DNA from 2 places in the Peribacillus sp. V2I11 genome. Region 2 is predicted to be linked to the other one. Evidence: a T-box and tRNA genes for the amino acid it is inferred to sense, from the RefSeq annotation. Region 2 holds a T-box; the other holds one or more tRNA genes.
What was found. A T-box is a leader RNA that pairs with one kind of tRNA and senses whether it is charged. The one in region 2 lies ahead of glyQ (glycine--tRNA ligase subunit alpha), so its partner is inferred to be a tRNA-Gly.
Positions count from the first base shown of each region.

Region 1 (11,271 bases), 2.8 Mb from region 2:
TTTCTTGCAAGGATCTTAGTGCTTTCCTTTGAGATATTCACCCCATCTAAAACAACCGTACCTGATTGATTTGGAATGATCCTGGTGATCGCTTTCAAAAGTGTGGATTTTCCACATCCATTTGAACCGATGATCGTTGTGATTTTTTTATCTGGAATTTCCACACTGAGATCTTTTACAATTAAACGTTCACCATAACCAATATTTAAATTCTCTGTATATAGGCGAACCATTTTTCAACCTCCATTTACTTAAAAATAGATAAGTAAAAACTCAAATGAAAATGATTATCATTATCTATTACTTAATTACTATAATTCTATCTAAATATATTGTCAATGGTAATTTCATGGGTATATAAGAAGAAATTCTGCCAGGATTTTTTGATCCGAACCGTATATCCCAACTGACAAATGAAAACAGTAAAGATCCCGGAAACATTTCCGGGATCTTTACTGTTTGGCCCTTACCCAGGACTTTGAAAGATGTCCTTTATGAGAAGGCAAGAATAATATTCCTAATAGGGCATTTTATCATCAATGTTTCTTAAATCCTTGTTTCTCAACGTAATCTTTCATGTACAACCTGCTTTTCTTACCAAGCATTCCAGCCATTTGCTCGGTCCACGTGTCTTTTCGTTCACCTTTAGTCCGTCGCTCGTAATAACTGGAAATCGTTTCATTATACTCTTCAAGTTGTCCGATGAACTCTTGCTTATCCTCCTGATATCCATTTTCATGATAGATATTGGAAAGCGGCAAACGCGGCTTTTTATCCGAACGGTTTTTCGGATATCCGACCACTAGAGCGAATAATGGTAAAACGCGATGCGGTATATTCAAAATCGCTGACACTTCCGGGAGATTATTGCGGATCCCGCCTATATAGCAAATGCCAAGATCCATCGATTCTGCTGCCAATGCTGCATTTTGAGCCGCAAGAGCAGCGTCAATACAGGCAACCATGAATTTCTCCGTACTTTCAATCGATTCGGACAGGTCCGTGTTTTCCATTTCGGAAACCATATCCTGACGATATAAATCGGCGCAAAAAACGAATAGATGTCCATTCTTCTCTACATAAGATTGCGGTCCGGCAAGTTCAGCAAGCTTGGCTTTCTTTTCCGGATCGGTTACCCCTATGATTGAATACGCTTGAATATAACTTGAAGTCGATGCAGCTTGGGCACATTCCACAATCGTATTGATTTGCTCCTCAGACAATAGCTTGTCCTCAAAAGAACGAATGGAACGGTGATCTAAAATCTTCTCAATAATATTATTCAATGCTCCCACCCCTAAAGAATATGTAAAGTATCCATCATCGGGGCTGAAGTATCCCCGATGACAGTATGGCATGGATGAAACTCAACCTTTTGTTTTCAAATCCAATTCACGGTAATTTTGCTGTCTCAGTGCTTCATAAACCAAGATGGCAGCCGTGTTCGACAGATTTAGGGAACGCACTTTATCCGTCATTGGAATCCGCAGGCACCGATCCATATTTTCTTGGATCAGCTCTTTCGGGAGACCCGTCGTTTCACGGCCAAAAATGAAGTATATCTCACTGTCTTGATCACTGTAATCGAAGCTGGAATGCGGCTGCTCTCCGAATTTCGTTAAGTAATAAAATTCACCGCCGGCATTTCTTTCATAAAACTCTTCTAACGAATCATAATAATGGATCTTTACATTTTCCCAGTAATCGAGCCCGGCACGTTTGAGCTGTTTGTCATCCGTCGAGAAACCGAGCGGGCGAATGAGATGTAAAGACGTATCCGTCCCTGCACACGTTCTTGCGATATTACCTGTATTTGCTGGAATCTGTGGTTGATATAAAACTACATGTATTGACACTTCATTTTCACCTCTAGTTTGAACTTCACCTTAATTATAGCATTAAACAAAAAAGACTAAAAACCAATCACCTTCCATCCAAGATCACAAAGAATTTATAAACGATATTCGGTGTGTACCTGGTTGAATCCTCATACGTCCAATACCGGTGACGGCTGTTCATCGTATGTGCATTCACAAGCGGCACGCCGTCCTGATCCTTCGCCGTTACGATCAAGTTATGATCAAACCGTCCGTCCCCTTCGAAATCTATGCAGAGGATATCACCCAAATTCAGTTCCTTGGCCGACTCCACCTGCTTTGTCCTGATGGCATTCCCGGCTCTGAGCAGATGATATAAAGAATGGGCCGTCGTCCATGTGTAACTCCAGCTTTTCCCTCTTATCCACCAGCCCTTACTTTTGTTTGGCGCCCCCCACATCGGTATTCCTCCCGCATGTAAACATTGTGAAATGTAATTCGTACAATCATCTGTGAATTTATGATAAGCCGGGTTGAATTCATTCCACCAACGCTCGGCATATTGGACGGCCTTCATTCGATCATACTTATATGCGAGACGCTCTGCGCCTGGATCACATTTTGGCGGTGCCTCTTCGGTTTCAAAGCTGGGAATCAGCTCACGTTCATCCACTATATACCCATTTCGAAACCAGGCCTCCCTTTCTTCCATTTCTTCTTCTATATAAAAGGAATCCTCCTGTTTCAATAAATATTGCAGGTGCACATGATATGTCAGGACTGTATCACTGTCTTCCTTCCTCTTCGAATGAACCTTGCCTGCCGCATTCACCCGAACAATTTCCGCAGCGCGGTTCCTCATCAATTCCTTTTTCAAATGTAACTTCCTTTCACTCCGTTCCAGATCATCGGAGGTATAAAGCTCCACTCTTTCTTGTAAAAGGCGTTGCAATTGTTCCCTCAAGTTCATGCCCTCCTTCTTACCATCTATGCTAATGTGTATGTAAGAGGGCATGACAAAAACACAACTTCATTAAATGTGGGGGTTCGATCGACTTTAAGTCTAAAGAAATTACTATAAAGGTTTTCTTGAAGGCACCGGAATATCTAAATCAAAAAAACCGCCCCGTTAATATTTAACGGAGCGGCTGCATTTTATATATCATTTTGTTTCCAAGGTAAACTGCAGCCCTTTCTCAATTTCCGTCAGTACCTCTTCATCCGTTTCCTTCATTCGTGCTTCTTCCAGAATGGAAATGGCCTGCTCCCGACCGATTTTTCCAACTGCCCAGGCCGCCGTTCCCCGTATGACAGGCCGCGGATCATCCTTCATCACCTGTATCAATTGGGGCAATGCCGTTTCATCTTTGAAGTGGGCCAATGCTAAAATGGCATTTCGTTGGATTGGTTTTTTTCCGCGCCAAGAGCCCGATACATGGCCATATGTCTCTTTAAAGTCACGATTTGAAATCGTAAGCAGTGGTTTCAACAGCGGTTTTGCAAGTTCAGGGTCGGGTTCCATCTCTTCATGAAAATGAAAATCCATTCCTTTGTTTTTCGGACAAACGGTCTGGCATGTATCACATCCATACAAACGATTGCCTATTTTTGTCCTGAACTCATCAGGAAGGAAACCTTTTGTCTGCGTTAAGAACGCAATGCAACGCTTGGAATTTAGCTGCCCGCCCTGAACGAGCGCACCAGTCGGGCAAACATCGACACATTTATTGCATGTCCCGCATTGATCTTCCATCGGTTGATCCGGTTCAAATGGCAGGTTGGTAATCATGTCGCCCAAGTATACATAAGACCCGAATTCCGGAGTGATGATCATACTGTTTTTTGCACTCCAGCCAATTCCTGCACGCTCAGCCACTGCCCTATCTGATAATTCGCCCGTATCGACCATGGACTTCGTCACTGCCCCGGGCACTTTATCTTTAATGAAATCCTCAAGTAACTGCAATTTATTACGAAGAACGGTATGATAATCCGTTCCCCAAGAAGCCCGGCAAAAGATCCCTCGGCGCTCACTTTTTGTACTTTGCGGAGCATCCTTCAATTTCGAAGGATAAGCAAGCGCAATCGAAATGATGGATTGCGGTTTATCGAATATCAATTCAGGCATGACCCTTTTTTCTATATCGGCTTCTTCAAACCCTGACTGATAATCCAGTTCCTGTTGACGTATCAGCCGGCCTTTCAATTCGGTAAAGGCCGTGGCCGATGTAAAACCGATTTTATCGATGCCGATTTCCTTACTATATAAAATCACTTCTTGCTTGAATGTGTTCATATTCATATTAATCACCCACGTTCATTCAGTATTCCCATTGAAGCTTGAATCCATTTCAAACCATTGCTATCTATGATAAACTAATTGCAATCATTTTTGGAGGTGAAACGCTTGGAAATTACCGTATCAGCTAATCTTAGCAGTAAAATCCCTCAATTCAAAGTTGGGATCATTACATATGAAAACATCGAAGTAGGTCCCTCCCCGCAAATGGTGAAGGGGAGACTTCAACTATTTCAGGAAGCTCTTTTCTTCGACCTTGAGGAAAAGGAATTGACCGACTTTTCCGGCATCAAAGTGTGGCGGGAGATCTTCAAGGCTTCTGGCACAAACCCGTCACGGTATCGCCCCTCCGTGGAAGCCCTTTACCGCCGCGTAAAAAAACAGAATTACTTGACACCTATCCATTCGGCCATCGATTTTAATAACTTCTTCTCGCTGTTATATGAAGTTCCGATCGGCATTTATGATGCGGAAAAATTATCTGGAGACATCTCGATTAAGATTGGCGAGGGGTCAGATGGTTATGACGGTTTGAACGGCCGCTTGAATTCCATGGAAAATATGATTACATCAGCCGATCATGAGGGCGCATTCGGAAGCCCTTACGTTGATTCAGAACGCACGAAAGTCACAGAAGAAACGAAAAAAGCCATCCAAATCATTTATTTACAACCCAATACTCCAATCACGGAAGCACATCAGCTAACGAAATCCTTGATGGACATGTTCCTTGAAATCCACGGTGGCGAAGGGACTTACTCGATTGTCGAAGGATAATTAAAATTTAAAATTGAACGGAAATAAACCCTTTCCACAATCGGAAGGGGTCTTTTCATGATTTTATTTCGTGTTATGCTGAATAGCTTTGATTGACGCTTTTTTTCGGTATAAAATACATGGCAGCAATTGAAACAATTAGTATTATTATACCTTGGGATACGAATAACAATCTTGATGATACCAATTCACTCAAAAATGGAAAGGGGCATTAAGGCTCCCTGCTGAAGAAGACTAAAATGGCGGAGTGGAAAGCAAAAAAGCAAAAACCTGTCCAATTGATTCTACTAATGTAGGGAATCACTTTTGAAACAAGTGGATGCTTTATAAAATTAGTACCATTTTTTTTAGGATGGGAGGTATTTAAAAAAATGTTTTATTTTAACTGGGTGCTCCAGCTCATCAGAAACACGACCTTTGTTACGGTAGAAGTAATCAAGATCCTCGTATTATTAATACCCATTCATCGGTTCCCTATTCTTCAACCTTTCAACCAAATTAGTATCCAAATTGGAACAGATACCTATGCAATGGTTATCTTTCACCATATTAATCCCCATCCTGCCCCCAATTCGTTAAAATGTAGGTAAAAAGAGATGGACATGGTATTTGGACAATAAAAAAATCCCACTGTAAACAGTAGAATTCTTGTAAAAATATTTAAACGCAAAGCTTCGTTCTCCAGGTAACGAAACCCTACGTTATGAGTATGTATTGGAGCGGGTGAAGGGAATCGAACCCTCATCATCAGCTTGGAAGGCTGAGGTTTTACCACTAAACTACACCCGCATATCCTTGTAGAACTTTGTCGAATCACCAACAAAATTAATTATATAGTTTAATGTGAAAAAATGCAATAGTTCTTTTAAAAAAAATTAATAATTAATGTATTGTAACGTTAATATATTCATTCACTCTAGTAAAGATGTTAAAAAGTCCCCTGATTCAGAGAACTTTTTCATCCTATATGATGATTTAAGACCAAATGGCTTCCATTAACCGCGGATAAACCTGCTGTGCCGTTTCAAGCAGCATGATTAACTTCCTGAACGCCAGATCCGGTACGATATCCCCCTCAATGGAGTATGAATACCGAATGGAAATGGTCCCATTTTCTTCATACAGCTTGGAATACCTAAAATTAGCATTATATTCATTCAACAGTGTATGTACATCCTGTTTCTTTTCAGGATTCTTCAACTCGGCGACATTAAAGCAAAATAAGTCCGCCACATTTTCATCTTGATTGAAAGCAAATACTAAAAGGACCTTCCACCCGTCCTTTAACTTTTGCTCAGCTCTAAAAAAGGTGGTGCCATCTTCATTCAACTCATTCATATAGATTTTCTCACTAGTTAAAAAATCACGAAATTTAGCAACGTTTGACATGGTTCATCACCTTTCTGTTTGTATGTACATTTTATAATGAAATCCGGCATTTTTACAGACTTTTCTATAAACCTTCCAATTTCATCCATTAACAGAGGCGAAGAAATCACCCATTAAATCAATGGGTGTCAAATGTGAACTCCCTTATTGGAATCAATAGATGGATTAGCCAGTTGCTCCTCCGCAAAACTGAAGCGCTTCTTGAAGGTCCAAAATTTCCTGGCGGATTTTTGAATATCCTTCGATTTCAGGCACTTCTTTATTAGTATGTGATCTGCCTTTATCTGCCGCTATCGCCATGGTTTCGAAAACATACAGCAACTGAGCGAGCTTTCTCTCTGATAGTACTGGCCGTTTAGGGGATTTCAAGCTGGCATTAAGATAATACCCCATCTGTTCTATCGAAAATATAACGGGCCAAAGAGATTCCAGTCTAGCCTTGTTTTTGAATATCTCACCAAGGGATGCATTGTAGACCGTTAATAGATTCACCATATTGGTTTGCATTTTGTTCCTTTCGCTGCTTTCATCAATTGCAAGGTCATTATCTTTTTCAGAGAACGCCATCAATAATAACTGCCCCTGGCTTCGAATCGTCTTGGCTATCAAATGATTGAGAAGACTGGATGCGGAACGACTTCCGAGCAACAGCGACCCAATAAGACCTATCGAGCTTCCAACGACGATATCGGTTATCCTTACAGTCGCAAAAAAACTGAAATCATAGCTTTTAGATGAATATTCCGCCATGATCAATGCTGAAGGGGTAAAAAACATCGCCGCCAATCCATAATTCCGAACGATGAAAAGCTCTGTAATGAATGTTAAACATAAAATGATCAAGACGATGATGAACTCGATATGAACGGATGCTAGAATTAAACTTGCTATCAGGAGTCCGATGACTGTCCCGAAAGTCCTTTGGACCGCCCGATGGAATGTGGCGATGATGGTCGAACCCGACATAACGGCCGCACAGGATAAGGGAATCCAGTACGAACGGTTAAAATCGGCGGAATAGGCGATGATGGCAGCAATGGTAAGGATTGTTCCATATCGAACGGAAGAGAGGAAGACAATTGAATTCTTATCGAACGCCCCAAGAAAAATGGTTTTTAAAGAAGGCTTTGAGATGGTTGCTGCTTGATCGATATTCTGGACAGGTTCATTCATGATGGCATCTGCATTATAAATCTTCATGAATAACTCTTCCACCTCTTCAGTCATTTGGTCAGGTTGAAGGATCTTTTTTTTATTCTCTGTTTTAGATGCAATGGAACCGGCCAGGGCACGAACGGATTGACCTAATTCTGGCGGCAGTACGATATTTTTGTTCAAGGAAATTTCCAGTGCCTCCAAGAATATGGCATTCGCATGTTCATTCAATAAGAACAACCGCTTTAGCTCATCTGAACTTCGCCTGTTCGAAAACCCGGCTAACAGTGTATCTTCAGCGTGTTTCATCGCCAATACCGTTCCCTGTCTTGCTTTATTGAATTTCTCGGTTCCCATGGAATCAAAAAATGCCCCCAATTCTCTGTACACCTTTTCCACCGCAAGCGATTCTGGTCCATGAGGGTTGAAAAACCAGCCTAACATACAGATTATCCAAGATAGTGCCCCACCCATTAAAACGAGGCCCCCACGCACCGGGGCCAGACTTTGATCTACGGGCATACCTGTCGCAAGTGCAAAACTCAAGACGAAGAATACCGCTGAAGGACCGGTAATCTTTAATGCACCAAATAGAAAAAAAACACTTGCCCCGATGATCCCCATCATTATGGCTGTTCCCAATTGGTATGGAGCCAAAAGCGTCCCTAAAACAACAGATAAAGCAAGACCCACCATCACAAAGAAAATCTTTTTAGCTCTTTGGTGATAGGGTTGGTTAAAAACGTATAAATAAGTGAAACCTCCTATCCCTGCCAGTAAACCGTAAGCTGAATTTCCGAATAATAAACCAATGAAAACAGGTAAGGCAGCAGCTATGCCTGCACTTAGTGCTTTTATCCAAGGAAATGGATTCTTTTTTATTTCAAAAGCCTGTTTAAATGTCGTATGTATCTCATCCAATTTCAGAGATTGGGAAGAGGACCTGTTCTTATTTTCACCCATTTTCGAATTTATCCTTTCATTAATGATTCTATTAACTCTGCAGTGAAAGCTATGTCTGAATAGGTGACTTCTAATAATTAATATCCTTCATATGGATAAAAAGATACCAATAAAGGGAATGAAGGATTATCAGTTTGTAAAAGGGGTTCTATCTAAATTTTACAACAAAGTAGATTGGAGCGGGTGTGCGAGACTCCTGCTGGAAAAGCGCGTCCAGTGGAGCCCCGCAGGCGCAAAAGCGCCGAGGGCGGACCGCCCTCGGAAAGCGAGTGCCTGGAGGCAACGTTCAATTTGTACAAACCCTTATAAAACTGTAGACAAACCCGATTTTCATCGAGTTTGTCTACAGTCTGGAATTATATCTTATTATGAAAAGGAAAACGGCCTTTCCCCGATTGAATATCGAAAAAAGGCCGCTTTTATTATAAGTTGCTTAAAAAGCACAACGAAGGACCTTCCGCAGCTTTATTTCCATAAACTTATAGTTGAGCGAATTCAGGTTCCGCAACTTTTACAAGTTGTTTACCGAGGTTCGTTCCTTTAAATAAACCTAAAAATGCATCAGGTGTGTTTTCAAACCCTTCAATAATCGTTTCTTCATACTTCAGCTTTCCTTCTTGAAGCCACTTACCTAAATCCGTAGCACCCTCTTGGAATCTAGCGGCATAATTTCCAACTGTGAAACCCTTCATAAGTGCACTCGTTTTGATCATCGCCGATTGCAGACGCGGTCCTAAATCCTTCCCTTCTGCATTATACGAGGAAATCGCTCCGCATAATGGAATTCGGGCATTCGCATTCAAAAGTGTGAAAACAGCATCGGACACCTCGCCGCCCACATTATCGAAATAAACATCCACTCCATCGGGAACAGCATTAGCTAAATCTGTCGCAAAACTATCACTTTTATAATTTACGGCTCCATCAAATCCGAGCTCTTTCGTTAAGTACTCAAGTTTTTCATCTGAACCAGCGATTCCAACAACCTTCGCACCTTTAATCTTAGCAATTTGTCCGACTACTGAACCAACTGCTCCAGCCGCTCCTGAAACCACTACAGTTTCACCTTCTTGGGGTTTACCAATATCAAGCAAACCAAAGTAAGCAGTTAAACCGGTCATTCCAAGAATCCCCAAATGAGTTGTGACCGGAGCCACCTTGGGATCAATCACGCGGATTTCCTTTTCGGTGACAACTGTGTATTCTGCCCAGTCGATATTCCCAACAACGACATCCCCTTGTTTGAAGGAACTCGATTTGGACTCAACAACTTCAGCAACAACGCCACCCGTGATGACCTTATTCAATTCAAATGAAGCAATATATGATTTGGTATCTTGCATTCTGCCACGCATGTATGGATCGACAGATAAATATAGTGTACGTACTAAAATTTCATTATCCTTTGGTGTAGGAACTTCACTCTCAACAAAGTTAAAATCCCCTTTCGAAGGCATACCTTTTGGACGGTTTGCCAGGGTGATTATTTGTTGTTTGGTTTGTGTCATCATTGTTCCTCCTTGGTTTTGAATACGTAATTTCGAAAAGAAGCGTATCACTGATGAAGTTAATAGGTCAAAGAATATGATTGGCTACAGCTTCCATAACACTCTTTATGTAGCCTTCCCTAAAAATCCTAAACTTGATACGACCTATTATGTCCCATGTTTTTCATTCATATAAAGTTCATGAGGAAAAGGCATTGTTACCTCCAATGCTCATTTTATGAATAAATAATGTACCTAGACTTCTACAATATACGGTTCGCTTCCTGGAAAATTTAACGGCCTTTCCCCGTTTGGATACCAAGAAAAGGCCGCAGCTTTAAATACACTATTTTTATTGGTCTACTTGGCATATGTTCAAGCTCAGCAGCTACTTTTTTTCTTCTTATCTATATTCCCGATTTAAAACGTCAGCCTGGACAGTTTGTACTGAAAACATTGAGACTATGTACGCCCTTGAAAAAACTTTGCAAACATATGTGAACTTGGTTTAATGGATAGTCTACATCAATTTTGAAATAAACATCGTTGCAATTCCAAAGTAAATAAGTAACGAGAGTATATCATTTAGTGTTGTAATTAGCGGACCAGAAGCAACTGCAGGATCGATATTGAATTTATATAATATCAGAGGAATAATGGTCCCAGCTAAAGTCCCGATAATTAGGGTCATCACTAACGAACTTCCAACCACTAATCCCAAAACGGGGTTTCCCTGCCAAACATAAGCTATGATGGAAATTAATATTCCACAGGTAATGCCTATTATCAATCCAACTTTCAGTTCCCGTATAATAAGTCTGGTTACGACTCCTTTATCCGTATCACTAGTGATTAGGCCTCTTACAACAACAGCTAAAGATTGAGTACCTGTATTTCCAGTCATCCCAGCGATCATCGGCATAAAGAAAGCAAGTGCAACAACTTTGGACAATGTTTCTTCAAAACCGCTTATAATAGTTCCAGACACTAATCCGATAAATAAAAGTAAAATAAGCCAGGGGAGCCGACGATATGCGGCCACGTGCGCCTTCGTGTCAAAGTCTATAGCTTTACCGGAAGCCGATAATTTTTCAATATCTTCATTCGCTTCCTTAATGACAACATCAATAATATCATCGACGGTTACAATTCCTAATAACTCATTATTTTTTTCAACTACAGGAATTGCTAAAAAATCATATCGCTCAATAACACGAGCTACCTCTTCTTGGTCTTCATAAGCAGATACGGAAATAACCCGGCTATACATAATATCTTGAATTTTTTCAGATTCATCATTTATTATTAAATCCCGATATGACACAACACCTACTAATTTTTTATCATTATCTATTACATAAAGATAGTTGATCGTTTCCGAAAA
Region 1 covers NZ_JAUSYW010000001.1:1,365,564-1,376,834, forward strand. Annotated here, with positions in the region: gene QFZ73_RS06605 (ABC transporter ATP-binding protein) at 1-233, opposite strand, end outside; gene nfsA (oxygen-insensitive NADPH nitroreductase) at 537-1,286, opposite strand; gene trmL (tRNA (uridine(34)/cytosine(34)/5-carboxymethylaminomethyluridine(34)-2'-O)-methyltransferase TrmL) at 1,368-1,856, opposite strand; gene QFZ73_RS06620 (amidase domain-containing protein) at 1,924-2,781, opposite strand; gene queG (tRNA epoxyqueuosine(34) reductase QueG) at 2,980-4,119, opposite strand; gene QFZ73_RS06630 (B3/B4 domain-containing protein) at 4,225-4,893, shown strand; tRNA gene QFZ73_RS06635 (tRNA-Gly) at 5,609-5,682, opposite strand; gene QFZ73_RS06640 (YbjN domain-containing protein) at 5,869-6,282, opposite strand; gene QFZ73_RS06645 (FUSC family protein) at 6,448-8,400, opposite strand; gene QFZ73_RS06650 (NADP-dependent oxidoreductase) at 8,880-9,908, opposite strand; gene mgtE (magnesium transporter) at 10,408-11,271, opposite strand, start outside.
Region 1: it encodes a tRNA-Gly, which carries the amino acid that the T-box ahead of glyQ (glycine--tRNA ligase subunit alpha) is inferred to sense. The anticodon was not compared.

Region 2 (11,271 bases):
TCCAGGAGCTTTTTCACCGGAGGATTTAAATGGATAAACTATTTGATGATACACAAGTAAAAGGTTACAAATCAGGTTTCATTTCAATTATTGGACGACCTAATGTCGGAAAGAGTACATTTCTGAATCGGGTCATCGGACAAAAGATTGCCATTATGAGCGATAAACCGCAAACTACAAGAAATAAGGTCCAGGGAGTACTTACGCAAAACGATTCACAAATGATTTTCATCGATACACCAGGCATTCATAAACCAAAGCATAAGCTTGGTGACTTCATGATGAAAGTGGCAACGAATACATTGAAAGAAGTCGATTTGATACTCTTCATGATCAATGCGACTGAAGGATACGGACGCGGTGACGAGTTTATCATCGAAAAGCTTCAATCCGTAAAAACGCCTGTTTTCCTGGTTGTAAACAAAATCGATGCGATGCATCCGGATGATTTACTTCCGATCATTGAAAAATACCAAAAGCTTTACCCTTTTGCGGCAGTCGTTCCGATTTCTGCTCTTGAAGGGAATAACGTTGATACACTGCTCGAACAAATCAAGGAACACCTGCCTGAAGGTCCCCAGTTTTATCCAGCTGACCAAGTGACCGACCATCCGGAACGTTTTATCATTTCCGAATTGGTCCGCGAGAAGGTACTGCACCTGACACGTGAAGAAATTCCGCATTCGGTGGCCGTTGTCATCGATTCAATTAAAAAAATGGACAACAGCGACACCATTAATGTCATGGCGACGATCGTTGTCGAACGTGATTCGCAAAAAGGCATTGTCATCGGAAAGCAAGGGAAAATGCTTAAAGAAGTCGGTAGCCGTGCCAGAGTGGATATCGAAAACCTATTGGGCTCGAAAGTGTTCTTGGAACTGTGGGTGAAGGTACAGAAGGATTGGCGTAACAAAGCAAGCCAGCTTCGCGATTATGGTTTCAATGAGAGCGAGTATTAATTAACAAAATTTACGCGTCATGAAAGTTAGGAAAACGGTCAAGCTAATCATATGGTCGGATATTCATAATTGCTAGTTAAAAATGAAAGGTGGGCTTTATATGTTGGATTTTACCTGGGAATTATTTAGTGAAACAGGTAATGTGGACACCTATTTGCTGTTTAAGGAGATAGAAGTCGAAAGACAGGAAAGACACTTGGTATTGAATGATGAGCTAGCAGAAATTGATTTTCCTGTTTCATAGGTAAGTCTTGGCGAGCATGGGTGGTGTCTTGGTATGCTCCAAAAATGTGAGGGCATTGTCATAAGGCGAACTGCATATGGAGAAAATAACAAAATCATTACTATATATACCCGTGAGCTAGGAAAAATTGGCGTTATGGCTAGAGGAGCTAGTAAACCTAACAGCAGGCTTTCTGCCGTCACACAGCTTTTTTGCTCCGGGTATTTTCTTGTAACCACATCAACCGGACTCGGAAGCCTTCAGCAAGGCGAAATGGTCGATTCACTCCGTTTCATAAGGGAGGATCTCTTTGCCACTGCTTATGCTTCTTATATTGTTGAATTGCTTGATAAAAGCGTCGAGGATAAGAAACCGAATCCATATTTGTATGAATTGCTTTCGCAAACCTTGCATTACATAAACGAAGAATATGACGCAGAGGTTTTGAAATTCATTTTTGAAATGAAGATGCTGCCCGTCAATGGGATTAACCCAGTGCTTAATCAGTGTGCTGTATGCGGTGAAACGGAAGGGGAATTCTCCTTCTCGCTTCGGGAAGCGGGCTTTATCTGTCACCGCTGTCTGGGGAAAGACCCTTATCACTATAAAATTTCACCTGCAGCCGTCAAATTGCTGCGGATCTTTTATTATTTCGATTTATCAAGGCTCGGAAAGATTTCCGTCAAGCCTGAAACGAAAAAAGAACTGCAGAAGATCATCGATGCTTATTATGAGGAATATTCTGGCCTGCATTTGAAATCAAAAAAATTCCTGAAACAGATTGATACGATGAAAGATATGTTTTAGGGATCCGGCCTATTGACATTCCATGCTAGTTTGTATAAAATTCTAATCATCAAAATAAGAAGATTGCGTTGATGGAAAAGAGTATCTGTCATTCTCCATAAAAAGCGAACCCGGGACGGTGAAAGCCGGGATATGGATTTACAGGGAAGGGCGTTTCCGGAGCATGTTGCTTTGAAAAGAGGCCGTTTTATAAACGGCAATTAGGGTGGAACCGCGGGTATACTCTCGTCCCTATGCATTTCGCATAGGGACGGGAGTTTTTTGTTTGCCGAAATGTATGGGTTCCGACCTTTAATTTTTAAAAGAGCCTTTTTAAATAACCTGGAGGTGTACGATGAATATTCAAAATATGATTTTAACGTTACAAAAGCATTGGTCTGAACAAGGCTGCATATTAATGAATGCTTATGATGTCGAGAAAGGGGCAGGAACGATGAGCCCATACACGTTCCTGAGAGCCATTGGACCGGAGCCTTGGAGCGTTGCTTACGTAGAGCCTTCCCGCCGTCCTGCTGACGGTCGTTATGGTGAGAACCCTAATCGACTATATCAGCATCATCAGTTCCAAGTGATCATGAAGCCGTCTCCTGACAATATCCAGGAGTTATATTTGGATTCATTACGCGCTTTAGGGATAAATCCGCTTGAGCATGATATTCGCTTTGTGGAGGACAACTGGGAAAATCCATCACTAGGATGTGCTGGTCTCGGTTGGGAAGTGTGGCTTGATGGAATGGAAATCACGCAATTTACATATTTCCAACAAGTGGGCGGCCTTGAGTGTAAGCCGGTTTCCGTGGAAATTACATACGGGATCGAACGTCTCGCCTCTTACATTCAAGATAAGGAAAACGTATTTGACCTAGAATGGACAGATGGATTCACAGTTCGGGATATATTTGGACAGCCGGAATACGAACATTCGAAATATACTTTCGAAACCTCCGACCTTGATATGCTGTTTCAGCTTTTCACGATGTATGAAAAGGAAGCGCATCGCCAAATGGAAGAAGGACTTGTACATCCTGCATATGATTATGTTTTGAAATGTTCACATACATTTAACCTTTTGGATGCCAAAGGTGCCATCTCGGTGACGGAAAGAACGGGTTATATTGCCCGGTGCCGTAACCTAGCGCGTAAGGTTGCCAAAACCTTCTATGAAGAGCGGGAAAAATTAGGCTTCCCGATCCTGAAAGTGAAAGGGGAGAACACAAATGAGCAAGCGTGATTTGTTATTGGAGATAGGATTGGAAGAGCTGCCTGCCCGTTTTGTGACAGCATCAATGAAACAGTTGTCAGATAAAGTGCAGCAATGGCTAACGGAAAAAGCGATTGATTTCGGAACGGTTGAAGCTTTTTCCACACCAAGACGTTTGGCCGTATTGGTGAAAGACGTGGAAGAATCCCAAAAGGATATCGAAGAAGAAGCAAAAGGTCCGGCTAAGAAGATCGCTTTGGACAGCGAAGGCAACTGGTCTAAAGCCGCATTGGGATTCGTCAGGGGTCAAGGCATGACTTCAGAAGACATTTATTTTAAAGAACTCAAGGGTGTGGAATATGCCCATGTGAATAAATTCATAAAAGGACAGCAGACCGTTCAGCTTTTATCTGAGCTGCAGGAAATCATCAGCGGCATGACGTTCCCGAAAAATATGCGCTGGGCCAATCAGGAGCTCCGCTTCGTCCGTCCGATTAAATGGCTGATTGCCTTATTCGGCAATGACATAGTGCCATTTAGCATTGCTGATGTGGAAACGGGCCGTGAAACGAAAGGACACCGTTTCTTGGGCGATAGCGCAATCATCGAGCAGCCGGAACGGTATGAAGATACGCTAAAAGAACAATTTGTAATGGCGGATCCAGATAAACGCCGACAAGTTATATTGGATCAGATTAAAGAGCTTGAGCAGGAGAAAGGCTGGATCATCCCGGTCGATGAAGACCTGCTAGAAGAAGTCAATAATTTGGTAGAGTATCCAACGGTGTTATTTGGACATTTTGAAGAAGAGTTCCTTGAGCTTCCTGCTGAGGTACTTATCACATCAATGAAGGAACACCAACGCTATTTCCCTGTCAAAGATCAGGACGGGAAACTGCTTGCTTACTTTGTAACCGTACGTAATGGCGATGACCGCCATTTGGATAAGGTTTCTAAAGGTAATGAAAAAGTATTGCGTGCCCGCTTATCGGATGCAGCATTCTTCTATAAAGAAGATCAGAAAAAAGAGATTTCGGATGCTTTGAAAAAGCTTGACAGCATCGTTTATCATGAAGAAATTGGTACATTAGCCGAGAAAACTGCCCGGGTAACTGCAGTGACCGGTGCCCTTGCGGATGCTTTGAATTTGAAGGCGGAAAAAGAAATGGCGCTTCGTACAGCGGCAATTGCCAAGTTCGATTTGGTGAGTCATATGGTTTATGAATTCCCTGAATTACAAGGGTACATGGGTGAAAAATATGCCCTCTTAAAAGGGGAAGCCAAAGAAGTGGCCGCGGCTATCAATGAACATTATATGCCAAGACATGCGGATGACAATGTACCACCTTCAGTCATTGGAGCGGTTGTGAGTTTAGCTGAAAAAATTGATACTTTGTCTTCATTCTTCGCTATTGGCATCATCCCGACAGGTTCCCAGGATCCTTACGCATTAAGAAGGCAGGCGAGCGGTGTCGTCCAGATTCTAGCTGAGAAGAATTGGAATATTTCTTTAGAGGAGCTTATTGTTTTAGGCCTTAAAGGACTGGAATCAAAAGGCATCTTAAAACGTGATCTTGAAGACGTTAAAGCAGATATGTTCGCATTCTTTAAAGCCCGTGTCAAACACATGCTTCAAGAACAGCAAATCCGTTACGATTTGATCGATGCAGTCCTGTTCAATGAGATCGGTTATATCCACTCTATCGTGGAACGTGCACATGTCTTGGATGCTAAAAAAGACGAAGCAGGCTTCAAGGAAAGTCTGGAAGCTTTAAGTCGGGTCATGAATATTGCCGTAAAATGTGACAATAAGGTGACAGTTGACCCTAGTGCCTTTGAAAATGATCAAGAAAATGCGCTATACGTAAAATATCAAAACGTGGCAATGCGTTATAATGAATCTAAAGATGAGAATGAGCGATTTGAACAGCTTGTTTCGCTTCAATCGGAAATAGAGCCATATTTCGAGAATACCATGGTCATGGCAGAGGATGAAGCAATCCGTAATAACCGTTTATCCTTAATGAAGGAAATCAGTGATTTGGTTGCAGGTTTTGCTGCCATGAATAAAATCATCCTTTCATGATCGAAATGATGGATGGAAATCGGAAACCCTTTAAATAAGGGTTTCCGATTTCTTAAAAAGATAAATGGTCAATAAAAAGGACAAAAATGCCCTAATTAAATAATTTAGTATATAATTATTAAATGAATAACTTTTGTTACTTTACTCTGCGAAAGCAGTGGGGTGGTGATTATAATCCAATTGAATAAGCGTCAGGAACAGATTTTACAAATTGTAAAAGAAAACGGACCGATTACTGGAGAACATATTGCGGATAGATTGAACCTTACCAGGGCGACACTTCGTCCAGATCTAGCGATTTTAACGATGGCAGGTTTTCTTGATGCCAGGCCCCGAGTGGGGTATTTCTATACAGGCAGGTCAGGGACACAGCTCTTGACAGATAGCCTTAACCATCTTTATGTACGAGACTACCAATCGATACCTGTCGTTGTTGACGAGGGCATTTCCGTATATGATGCAATCGTCATGATGTTTTTAGAAGATGTCGGAACAATGTTCGTAGTCGATAAGCATGCATTGCTTGTTGGTGTCTTATCAAGGAAAGACTTGTTGCGTGCGAGTATTGGGAAACAAGAGCTTAACTCCATTCCAGTCAATATCATCATGACTAGGATGCCCAATATTACAATGTGTTCAAAAGAAGACCTTTTGATTGATGTTGCCAAAAAATTGATTGATAAACAAATCGACTCATTACCGGTCGTCAAAGACACAGAAAAAGGCTATGAAGTAATTGGAAGGATTACAAAAACCAATATTACGAAAGCATTCGTAGCTTTGGCTGATGAAGGCTATTAGGGGGCTTGCAAAAGGAATGACGGAGAATATGAACGGTTCTATTATATATGTTGTATCGGATTCGGTAGGGGAAACAGCGGAATTGGTTACAAAAGCCGCTGCAAGCCAGTTCTCGGGATCTGCATTTTCCATAAAGAGAATTCCGTATATTGAAGATGAACAAAACGTGGATGAAGTGATATCACTGGCTAAGTTGGATGGGGCAATCATTGCTTATACTCTTGTGAAGCCAGCTATTAGAGCGTATATGAAAGCACAGGTCGAGAAAGAAAACCTGTCTGCTTATGACATTTTAGGGCCGCTCATGGACATCCTTCAGGAAAGGGCGCCAAAAGGGCCGCTTAATGAACCTGGTCTTGTAAGAAAGTTGGATGATGACTATTTCAAGCGTGTGGAAGCCATTGAATTTGCTGTAAAATATGATGATGGACGTGACCCTCGTGGCATTTTACGTGCAGATATCGTCCTTGTGGGTGTTTCACGCACTTCCAAAACGCCATTATCACAGTATTTAGCCCACAAACGCTATAAAGTGGCGAACGTACCTTTAGTGCCTGAAGTGGAACCTCCAGAAGAGCTGTTCCTGGTACCTCCTGAAAAATGCATTGGTTTAAAGATCAGCCCGGAAAAGCTGAACCATATTCGTAAAGAGCGATTAAAGTCACTTGGGCTCAATGATCATGCCATTTACGCAAATGTGGAGCGCATAAAAGAAGAATTGACATACTTTGATAAAATCATATCAAGGTTGAACTGTCCCATCATTGATGTAACCAATAAAGCTGTTGAAGAAACAGCCAATTTGATAATCAATATCCTTCAAAACAAAAACCGTTGATCCTTATAATTAAGGCAAATCAAAATGTGAGCTAGACACTTTATGTGTCAGCTCACATTTTAATGCCAAGGTTAAATAAGGGAATAACAAGAATAAGTTCAAAATAATTACATGAAATTCCTCTTGGTTTCCAAATGTAAATCCATTGATTTACATGAAATCACATTCGGAATTTAAATGTTGGCATCTTCTAATCAAATAGACTATAATAAAAAATTGTGAGAAAAAAGTAATCTTAAGGTTTAGACTTAATTAATAAGGAATAAACTAAAGGTTAATGAGATGTCAAGGTTTTTATCATAAAAATAATTCGACATGTTCCGTATAATTCAGGAGGGGTTGGTCTTTTTCAAGGCAAAAGAGGCGCTTTTACTTAAATAAGCAGGTATTCTTTGAAGAATAATGTGTGCTCTTTTGGAGGGAACCCTCCGAATCAATGCTGAAATTCACCATAACTTCATAAAGTTTAGGGGAGAAAAAGGATTATGCAGAAAGATGTAGAATTAGAAGGTATGAATAATAAACCTATGATACACGTCGATGCCGATGCATGCCCGGTGAAAGACGAAATCCTTCATTGTGCAAGTTTGCACGATGTTGAAGTCTGTTTTGTTGCATCATATAAAAATATGATGAATAACCCTGAAGGTAAATGGGTATATGTCGATGCAGACAAAGAAGCGGCAGATCTTTATATAGTGAACTCAGTAAAAAAGGGTGATATTGTCGTTACTGCAGATATTGGTTTGGCTGGAACCCTGCTTCCTAAAAACGTTTATGTCCTTTCGCCAAGGGGAAAAGAATACACTGACGAGAATATTTTCATGCTCTTGGATATGCGTTATCAGTCGGCGAAACTCCGCAGGCAGGGCAAGCATACGAAAGGGCCGAAAGCATTCACAAAGGAAGATCGTGCATGTTTTACAAATAAACTTTTGAAAACATTGTCGAACTTTGCAGGGGATTAGGAAACAGTATCGAATTAGAAACTATCACCAATATTGCAAGGTGGAAAAATGATAAATGGCCGTATAGAAGATGAGAAAATTAATCAAATTCGTGAAGCTGTTGACATTGTTGATTTAATTGGGGAGTATGTCCAGCTGAAGAAGCAGGGACGCAATTACTTTGGGCTATGTCCTTTTCATGGTGAAAACTCGCCCTCGTTTTCCGTTTCAACGGAAAAACAAATCTTTCACTGTTTTGGTTGCGGGGCAGGCGGAAATATTTTTACCTTCTTAATGGATATAGAAGGCTACAGCTTTGTGGAATCTGCAAAAGTTTTAGCTGAAAAAGGAAATGTTCCTTTGGATGTTGAAATAAATAAGGATTCCAAGCGTTCCAACATGCCGGCAGGCTCGCAGCAAATGGTTGAAGCCCATGACCTGCTGAGGAAGTTTTATCATCATCTCCTCGTTAATACGAAAGAGGGGCAGGATGCTCTCGAATATTTACTTAAACGCGGGTTTACTGAAGAGACGATAGAAAAGTTCCAAATTGGCTACTCTTTGAATTCATGGGACTTCGTGTCCAAGTTTCTTTTAAAACGCGGGTTTCCAGCGGAATACATGGAGCAGGCAGGGCTTATTATTTACAGGGAAAAAGACGAGTCATATTTTGACCGTTTCAGAAATAGAGTCATGTTTCCAATTATGGATCATCAAGGAAATACGATTGCGTTTTCAGGAAGAGCGATGGGGGACGATGAGCCCAAATATTTGAATAGTCCTGAAACGCCAATCTTTAATAAAAGTAAAACTTTATATAATTTCCATCATGCAAGACCACACATACGAAAGAAAGAACAAGTAGTCATTTTTGAAGGCTTTGCCGATTGCATTTCAGCAGTTGGCGCAGGTGTAGAGAATGCGGTCGCTACAATGGGTACTGCCTTGACGGACCAGCATATCCAGCTTTTAAAAAGAAATACTGATCAGATACTTATTTGCTACGATTCGGACTCTGCGGGATTGAACGCTGCCAATCGTGCAGTTAATATGCTACATGACCATGAGTTTTCCGTGAAAGTCGCTCTTATGCCTGATAACTTGGACCCCGATGACTACATAAAGGAATTCGGTGAAAAAAGCTTTGTTTCTGAAGTAATAGGGGCCAGTTTAACCTACATGGCATTCAAAATGCATTATTTGCGTCGAGGGAAAAATGTAAATAATGAAGGAGATCGAATTCAATATATCGAAGAAGTCCTTAAAGAAATTTCGCGATTGCCCAATGCAGTGGAGAGGGATCATTATCTCCGGCAGCTATCCTCTGAATTTTCCCTTTCATTGGATGCGCTGGAACAGCAGCAGCGTCAGGTGTTCTTTACGGAACGCAAGAAGGGGGCACTGCCGCAGCCAGCAGCCCAAAAGAAAATGGCCCTGCAATATGAGCACAAGTTAAAGCCTGCTCACCATAATGCTGAAACGAAGTTGATTGCCCATATGCTAAAAAGCAGGGATATGACTTTCAAAATTCAGCAGTTGCTTGGGCAAACGGTCTTTCATGTAGATGAACATCAGGCAATCATCACCTATTTATATGCGTTCTATGAAGATGGACACGAACCGGATACAAGCTTTTTCCTTACTTATTTACCGGATCCAAACTTGAGAAGGATCGTTTCGGAAATAGAAATGATGTCAGTGAATGAGGAAGTTACCGATAAAGAACTGACCGATTGTATAAATCAAGTGTTGAAATATGAAAAGTTGTTAAAGATAAAAGAAAAACAAGTTGAAGAAAAAGATGCAGTTAGACGAAGTGATTATGTCACTGCTGCACAAATTGCCATGGAAATCATTAAATTGCGTAAAATGTTGTAGTCGTTTAGGTGTAAGTCCTGGAAGGAGGGGAACTAATGGCTGAAAAACCAGCACGTTCCAAACAAGTTGATAATGAATTTAGCCTTGAACAGGTGAAAGAAAAATTACTAGAGCTAGGTAAAAAACGAGGCTCTTTGACTTTAGAAAAAATCGCTGAAATGATTGGCGGTTTTGAGTTGGATTCCGATCAAATGGATGAGTTCTATGAGGTGTTAGCAGAAAACGGCGTCGAAATACTCACTGATGGTGAGGAAGACGAGGATGAAGATGATCCAGATGAGAAGAAACTTGCAAAAGAAGAAGAGTTTGACTTAAATGATTTAAGTGTTCCTCCTGGCGTTAAAATTAATGACCCGGTACGCATGTATTTAAAGGAAATTGGTCGGGTCGACCTTTTATCGGCAGAAGAGGAAATCTCTCTGGCGACGAGAATTGAAGATGGGGATGAAGAAGCGAAACGCCGTTTGGCAGAGGCTAACCTTCGTCTTGTTGTCAGTATCGCCAAGCGCTATGTCGGACGTGGAATGCTTTTCCTTGATTTGATCCAGGAAGGTAATATGGGACTTATCAAAGCAGTGGAAAAATTTGATTACCGCAAGGGATTCAAATTCAGTACGTATGCAACATGGTGGATTCGCCAAGCGATAACCCGTGCCATTGCCGACCAAGCAAGAACGATCCGGATACCTGTGCATATGGTGGAAACCATCAATAAATTGATCCGTGTCCAAAGACAGCTTCTTCAGGATTTAGGACGTGAACCTTCTCCGGAAGAAATTGCGGAGGATATGGACTTAACTCCTGAAAAAGTTCGTGAAATCTTGAAAATAGCTCAGGAGCCTGTTTCATTGGAAACGCCAATAGGTGAAGAAGACGATTCACATTTAGGTGATTTCATTGAAGATCAGGATGCGACTTCCCCATCGGAACATGCAGCATATGAACTATTGAAAGAACAGCTTGAAGACGTATTGGATACTCTTACTGACCGAGAAGAGAACGTCTTGAGACTCCGCTTTGGACTTGATGATGGCCGCACCCGTACACTTGAAGAGGTAGGTAAAGTGTTTGGGGTAACCCGCGAGCGTATCCGTCAAATCGAAGCGAAGGCGCTACGTAAACTGAGACACCCAAGCCGCAGCAAACGCTTGAAAGATTTCCTGGAATAGAATATATATGCCTTTAACAGAGCCCTCTTTGAATGCCCAGCGTTCGGGAGCGGCTCTTTTTTTCAATTTCGATGTAAAAATATCCTTGTAAGAACAATACTTATCCAATTTTCTATATAATGGAAATTGATTTCAAGAAGCAATTTTACACAAAAAGCTAAGCCGTAAAAAGAAATGATCATCATGGGGATGTGAGATTCATGGATGAGATGAGAAAGAAAATCATCATTCAAGAAATAAACTCCCGGAAGGAAAGTCGTATGCTTCCGGAGCAATATTGTAATTACCTGAATTATACTGTCAAGGCGAACTGCCGCCATCAAAATCGAATAAAACCGGGAGCAAAAAAACGACATCTTTTC
Region 2 covers NZ_JAUSYW010000001.1:4,163,791-4,175,061, forward strand. Annotated here, with positions in the region: gene QFZ73_RS20335 (cytidine deaminase) at 1-37, shown strand, start outside; gene era (GTPase Era) at 30-959, shown strand; gene QFZ73_RS20345 (YqzL family protein) at 1,060-1,203, shown strand; gene recO (DNA repair protein RecO) at 1,237-1,989, shown strand; T-box leader at 2,049-2,225, shown strand; gene glyQ (glycine--tRNA ligase subunit alpha) at 2,324-3,220, shown strand; gene glyS (glycine--tRNA ligase subunit beta) at 3,207-5,276, shown strand; gene ccpN (transcriptional regulator CcpN) at 5,439-6,077, shown strand; gene QFZ73_RS20370 (pyruvate, water dikinase regulatory protein) at 6,094-6,915, shown strand; gene QFZ73_RS20375 (YaiI/YqxD family protein) at 7,428-7,883, shown strand; gene dnaG (DNA primase) at 7,935-9,740, shown strand; gene rpoD (RNA polymerase sigma factor RpoD) at 9,776-10,909, shown strand.